Regions from separate parts of the Gordonia prachuapensis genome, predicted to be linked through region 2. Evidence: riboswitches for the same ligand, from Rfam matches in the RefSeq annotation. Region 2 holds a riboswitch; each other region holds the start of a gene.
The links. Region 2 has a riboswitch for thiamine pyrophosphate ahead of thiC (phosphomethylpyrimidine synthase ThiC). Riboswitches for the same ligand answer to the same signal wherever they lie in the genome.
Positions count from the first base shown of each region.

Region 1: it holds a riboswitch for thiamine pyrophosphate, as region 2 does, so the genes downstream of both, thiO (glycine oxidase ThiO) here and thiC (phosphomethylpyrimidine synthase ThiC) in region 2, are expected to answer to the same signal.
Region 3: it holds a riboswitch for thiamine pyrophosphate, as region 2 does, so the genes downstream of both, V1Y59_RS19985 (3-oxoacyl-ACP reductase) here and thiC (phosphomethylpyrimidine synthase ThiC) in region 2, are expected to answer to the same signal.

Region 1 is NZ_JAZDUE010000012.1:25,812-28,073, forward strand. Features, by position in the region: gene thiO (glycine oxidase ThiO) at 1-935, opposite strand, end outside; TPP riboswitch at 929-1,043, opposite strand; gene thiE (thiamine phosphate synthase) at 1,400-2,077, shown strand.
Region 2 is NZ_JAZDUE010000002.1:272,308-274,569, forward strand. Features, by position in the region: gene V1Y59_RS03625 (siderophore-interacting protein) at 1-183, opposite strand, end outside; gene V1Y59_RS03630 (GNAT family N-acetyltransferase) at 479-826, opposite strand; TPP riboswitch at 1,016-1,130, shown strand; gene thiC (phosphomethylpyrimidine synthase ThiC) at 1,123-2,262, shown strand, end outside.
Region 3 is NZ_JAZDUE010000019.1:42,387-44,648, forward strand. Features, by position in the region: gene V1Y59_RS19980 (hypothetical protein) at 1-80, opposite strand, end outside; gene V1Y59_RS19985 (3-oxoacyl-ACP reductase) at 169-939, opposite strand; TPP riboswitch at 930-1,026, opposite strand; gene V1Y59_RS19990 (ribbon-helix-helix domain-containing protein) at 1,078-1,281, opposite strand; gene V1Y59_RS19995 (glycoside hydrolase family 26 protein) at 1,506-2,262, shown strand, end outside.

The sequences.
Region 1 (2,262 bases), on a different contig from region 2:
GGCAGACCGTCGGGGGAACAGGGCCGCAGTCCGGCGCCGGCCTCGATCAGTTCGTAAGTCCGAAGGCCCGGCATCAGCTCCACAGCATCGGACAGCAGGTCCGTCACGCCCCCGACATCCGGGGCGACCGCGGTCTCGTCGAAGGGTTCGTACTGGGTCGCGCCAACGACGACACCATCGTGGCGTGGCACCAGGTACACCGACCGGCCGTGCATGCGAGCCCGCACCACATGCGTCGGCGACGGCACCGACCAGCGGGTGCGGCGTAGCCGCAACACTTCGCCCTTGGCGGCGTACAACCCGAGATCTGCGGCGAGCGCCCGGCTGCCCAGTCCCGCGGCGACGACGATCTCGTCGGCGTCGAGGGCCGACAGATCGGTGACCTCGTCGTCGACGATGTCCCCTCCGCTGTCGGTGATCGCCGTCCGCAGGCGACCGAGCAGCCGACGATTGTCGACGGCGCCTTCGCCGGTGGCGAGAAAGCCGCTGTGCAGTCGCGAGCTCAGTCCCGACTCGAGCTGTCGGATCTCACTCGGGCCGACGGGCCGCAGATCGTCGTGCGCCCGAGGCTGTCGCGCCCAGACGAAGTCGGCGAGGGTCCTGAGGTGCTCGGCGTCGGCGGACGCGGCGGCGACGAAGAGTGAGTCGGTGGCCGCGAGGATCTGCGGGTCGTCCAGCCGCGCCAGCAAGGCCGGCCAACGGCGGACCGACTCCACCGACAACTCCAGCAAAGCGTCCTCGCCGGGGTGCCCCTCTCCCAACGAGCCCAACATCCCCGCCGCCACCCAGGCCGCCCGACGATCGGTCCCGGCGTCGTGGACGCGGACCCGCCAACCGGCATCGATCGCGGCCAATGCGCAGGTCAGGCCGATGACGCCGCCGCCGACGACGGCGAGTTCACGGGTTGTTCGATGGTGTGTGTCGGCATGCGCCACGCAGATCATCCTTCCTTCGCCGGCATTACCCGGATCAGGTCAAACGGTCAGCGGAGGGTCGTTCCGCACTCTCAGCCCGGCGTACCCCGGACTCCCGTGTCGTACTCCTCCAGAGTAGCGGTGACCAGAATCTGCATCGTGAGGGCCGTCCGAGGGGCTATTCCCCTCGGAGCGGCCTGAGGACGCAGATTTTCGTCATGTCCGTGCCGCACGGCCGGACGAGGGAGGCCTTCGTGACGCACGCTCCTTCGTTGCGGGCTCCTCAGGCAGCGGTGGTGACGCACGCTCCTTCGTCGCGGGCTCCTCAGGCAGCGGTGGTGACGCACGCTCCTTCGTCGCGGGCTCCTCAGGCAGCGGTGGTGACGCACGCTCCTTCGTCGCGGGCTCCTCAGGCAACGGTGGTGACGCACGCTCCTTCGTCGCGGGCTCCTCAGGCAGCAGTGGGGTGACGCACTAGCGTGACCATCGTGACCGACATCCGAACCACGAGGATCGCGCGCCTCACCGACTCCCGTCTGTACCTGTGCACCGACGCCCGCCGTGAGCGCGGCGACCTGGTCGACTTCGTGTCCGCCGCGGTGGCCGGTGGGGTCGACATCGTCCAGCTGCGCGACAAGGGCTCACCGGGGGAAGCGGCGTTCGGTGCGCTCGAGGCGCGAGAGGAACTCGAGATCCTGGGGCGGATACGTGAGGTGGTCGACCGCCGTGGCGCGCTGCTCGCCGTCAACGATCGTGCCGACATCGCCTCGCTGGCCGGGGCAGATGTCCTGCACGTCGGCCAGGGCGATCTGCCCGCCGACATGGCCCGGCGGGTGGCCGGAGACGGGATCGCCATCGGCATCTCGACGCACGACACCGACCAGATGCGGCACGCTGTCGACGACGACGATGTCGACTACTTCTGCGTGGGACCGTGCTGGCCGACCCCGACGAAGCCGGGCCGGTCGGCACCCGGCCTCGACCTGGTCGCGGCGGCTGCGGCGACCGGGACCGACAAACCCTGGTTCGCCATCGGAGGCATCGACGCCGATCGCCTCGACGCGGTCACCTCCGCCGGTGCGCGACGAGCCGTGGTGGTCCGCGCCATCACCGCGGCCGAGGACGCCACAACAGCGGCGGCGGAACTCCGCGGCCGCTTCTGAGCTCCCACGCGTCGCCCGTTCGGCCGATAAGTCGGTTGCTACCCGGAACGGGCGAGGTCTATGGTTGGCGCCATCATGATGTGCAAGCAGAGCGCGCTCGTAACCCGCCGCAGCGGGGTCTGATTCGACCGACCCCCCGCTGCGGGGTCGCCTGCGTTGCCTGCCCGTCGGTCTCCATCTCCGAT
Region 2 (2,262 bases):
GATCCACATCGTGGGGTGCACCGGACGCTCGGTGAGCAGACCGCCGCCGGTGAAGCCGAGGCGGATGTAGTGGTCGGTTACCGGCTCGTTGCTGGTCACGGTGATCTCGTAATCGTCGGCACCGAGGAGTTTGAGGACCGCCCCCTGCCACCCGCGCGACTTGGTCTTCGTCTGTTCCGCCATGCGACAACGGCCTTCCCTCGACTGCAACAAGCTCTGTCAGGGTAGCCTAACTTAGCCTGCGGAGGCCTCGATACGTCGTCTCGCTGTCGCTCGCCGACTACTCGGCCAGCGAGAGAAGGCGAGCCCGGATTTCCCGCCGGTTGAGTAGCGCCCTTTCCCCGCCGGTTGAGTAGCGCCGCGCGAGCTTGCGAGCCGGCGCGTATCGAAACCCCTGCGAGCCGGGCCATCCCCCGCCGGTTGAGTAGCGCCGCGCGAGCCTGCGAGCCCGGCGCGTATCGAAACCCCCCGCACAACCTCACGCAGGCGCCAGCGCCACAATCCCGGGGTGCGCATCGAGATAGGACTTGGTGAACGAGCACACCGGCCGCAGTCGGGCGCCCTGATCGCGCACGTATCCGATCGCACCGACCATCAGCCGGGTGCCGAGACCGTGCCCGGTGTACTCGTCGTAGAGGACCGTGTGCAGGATCGTGATGGTCGACGTCCCGCCAACCGTCTCTCTGCTGTAGCCCAGGACGCCGACCAGGTCCCCGGCGACCCACAGCTCGAATCGATCCCGGTCTGGATTGTGGACGACCTGCGAGATCTGCTGCAGGATGGCCTGCGCGGACTGCGGTGGTCGATGTCGATGTTTCCGCTGCATGATCCCCTCCTGAGCACTACAGATCACCGTTGCCGAAGCTCCCCTTCCGGCAGCGGTGACGGTCGTTTGTGATTCGTGTCACAGCCTACCTTACGCAGGCGTAGGTCGGCGCGCCGTCGCCCCTGCCCGGCCCCCGACGCAGCGACGTCGTAGGGTTGGGGTGCACCACGGCACCCTCCGTGGTCGACAAATGAACAGCGCGGGGGCTCCCACGATCACCGGGGGCTGAGATGGCGACAGGCGGTCGCCGACCGCCCGAACCTGTCCGGGTAATGCCGGCGTAGGGAGTCGCAATCATGGGAACACGTGTATCCGAAGCTGCCGTCTCGACGGTCACCCAAGGACCGATCGAGGGAAGCAGCAAGCACTACCGCGAGATCGACCATCTCCGTATCCCGGCGCGACGCATCCATCTGACCAACGGCGAGCATCTCGACGTCTACGACACGTCCGGTCCGTACACCGACGCGACCGCGACCATCGACGTCGAGGCGGGCCTGCCACCGACACGGGATGCGTGGCACCGGCCCGAACCGATCGACGGTGCATCGACGCAGTTGGCGTGGGCGCGCGCCGGGATCGTTACCGACGAGATGCGGTTCATCGCCGCTCGCGAAGGTGTGGACGTCGACCTCGTCCGCGAGGAGGTCGCGACGGGCCGGGCGGTGATTCCGGCCAATCACCGTCACCCCGAATCGGAGCCGATGATCATCGGCAAGCGGTTCGCGGTGAAGGTGAACGCGAACATCGGCAACTCGGCTGTCACCAGCTCGATCGCCGAAGAGGTGGAGAAGATGGTGTGGGCCACTCGCTGGGGCGCCGACACCATCATGGATCTGTCCACCGGCAAGGACATCCACATGACCCGGGAGTGGATCATGCGGAACTCACCGGTCCCGGTCGGCACGGTGCCGATTTATCAGGCGCTGGAGAAGGTCAAAGGCGATCCCACCAAGCTGACGTGGGAGATCTACCGCGACACCGTGATCGAGCAGGCCGAACAGGGTGTCGACTACATGACCGTGCACGCCGGTGTGCTGCTGCGCTATGTGCCGCTGGCCGCCCGACGCGTCACCGGCATCGTCTCGCGCGGTGGTTCGATCATGGCGGCGTGGTGTCTGGCGCACCATCAGGAGTCGTTCCTCTACACCCATTACGAGGAGTTGTGCGAGATCTTCGCGCGCTACGACATCACCTTCTCGCTCGGTGACGGCCTCCGCCCGGGATCGATCGCCGACGCCAATGACGAGGCGCAGTTCGCTGAGCTCCGCACGCTCGGAGAGCTGACGAGGATCGCCAAATCGCATGGTGTGCAGGTGATGATCGAGGGCCCCGGTCACGTTCCGATGCACAAGATCGCGGAGAACGTGCGCCTGGAGGAAGAGCTGTGCGAGGAGGCCCCGTTCTACACTCTCGGCCCCCTGGCCACCGACATC
Region 3 (2,262 bases), on a different contig from region 2:
CCGTCGGGGTGGAAGACGCGCGCCGACCGGGCATGCGACAGCCACTCGAAGGGTTTGCTCACGAGGCTGGTGACAGGCACACCACCGGTATGACCAGCACGGGCGGCGACCAAACCTGACCTATGTGCCGAGAACAGAAGGAACTGGAAGGTCTGGCGACGCGCCCGATCAGTTCTTCACCAGCCCACCGTCGACGACGAGGTTCTGACCGGTCACCGCCCGCGACCACGGGGACAGGAAGAACAGCACGGCGTCGGCGAACTCTTCGGGCGTGGTCACCGACCGGAGCGGCGTGGAGTCGGCAATGGCGTCGAACACCCCACTCGGAGTTGCAGCGCTGGCGTCAGTGGTGCGCAACAGCCCTCCGGAAACCATGTTGACCGTGATGCCGTCGGGGCCAAGATCGTGCGACATCGTGCGGGTCAACGCGAGCAGCGCCGCCTTCGCCGCCGTGTAATCGTGATACGGCACAACCGGATTCTGCACCAGGTTGGTGCCGATGTTGACGATTCGACCACCGCCGGCCGACCGCATTCCCGGTAGTGCCGCCTGGATGACGTTGAGTGCGCCCCCGACGACGCCGCTGAACTGCGCGTCCAGCTCACCCCAAGAGAGATCGTCGGCGTGTGACCGATGCTCACCGTTGAAGGAGTAGTCCGGCAGCGCATTGTTCACCACTGCGGTAACCGGGGTGCCGAAATGCTCGCCCGCGGCGGCGACCATGTCACGCACCGCATCTCGATCAGTGACGTCGGCGCCGACGACGAATGCCTTGTCACCGATCTTGTCGGCCAAAGCCCGTGCCGCATCACCACTCCGGCGATAGTTGATGACAACGCGGGCCCCCTGGGCGGCGGCCGCCAGGACGATGTGCGCGCCGAGGCCGCGGCCACCGCCGGTGACCAGAACGACATGCTCAGAGGTGGGCACAGCAGACATTCGGACCATCCCTTCGCCGGTGCTAACCGGAGCAGGTTCGACGGGTGTGATCTCAGCCGACCCATGCCGGCACCCCGTGTCGCACCCCATCCGACAGCATCGGGTGGTCGAATGCAAGTTGCGATGGTGCACCGAGAACTACTGGCCGAACCCTTCCAGCAGCTCATCGACACGTTCGGCAACGGGCTCGCGACCGGTGAACAAGCCACCTCTAGGACGAACAGGGCCGTCGCTCAATGCTTCACGAAGCGCCTGCCGCACGACCTCGGCCTCGGAGACGGACCGCCGACGCGCTTCGACCTCGATGGCTCGCTTCAGGTCGTCCGGGACGGACAAGGTCATCGTGAACACAAAACGTATGGTAGTTCCGCTACCGCTCGATCGGCGCCTTGATAACGCCCACTGAACCGAGAACGGCGCCCGGTGGACCGGAAACGGCACCCACTCGACGGAAAGTGGCACCCAGTCGACCGAAAGTGGCACCCAGTCGACGGAAAACGGCGCCCAGTCGACGGAAAACGGCGCCCAGTCGACGGAAAGTGGCACCCAGTCGACAAGATGGACGCATGAGCTCTGCGCAGACCGGCCTGGCGTCGCCACGAGGGTGGACGCGTCGGCAGGCACTGCGCACGATGCTGCTCGCCGGCGCGGCCCTTCCGCTGGCGGCCTGCGGGTCGTCGACCAGCGAGGACGCTGGGCCGCGGCGCGCGTGGGGGGCGTACATCCCCAGCGTCATCCCTGCCTCCGACACATCCCCCTCCCCGATCGACCAGCTGGCCGCGCTCGCCGGCGCAGCGCCCGCGTACCTGCACCGCTTCGCCGCGATCGGCGACTCCGCCCCGACCACCGATCTCGACGCCATCGTCGATGCCGGGGCCACTCCATTGCTGACCCTCGAACCGTGGCGGCCAGACGGCGGGATCGTGCAGCCGCGATATACGTTGTCGCGCATCGCTGCCGGCGATTTCGACGCCGATTTCCGACGCTGGGCCGCCCAACTCGCCGAGTGGGGCCGACCCGTCCTGTTGCGTTTCGCGCAGGAGATGAACGGCACCTGGTATCCGTGGTCGATCGGGGTCAGCGGCAACACGGCGGCCGACTATCGCAATGCGTGGTCGCGGATGCGGTCCGTCTTCGGCGACGAGGGCGTCGAGAACGTGTCGTTCGTCTGGGCGCCCAACGCGCTGACCGTTGCCACCACCGACTTCGGCGACGCCTACCCGGGCGCAGACCACGTCGACTATCTCGCCCTCGACGGCTACAACTGGGGCGACACCCCCGGCCACCACTGGCAGCCGGCGGCAGACCTGTTCTCCCCCAGCC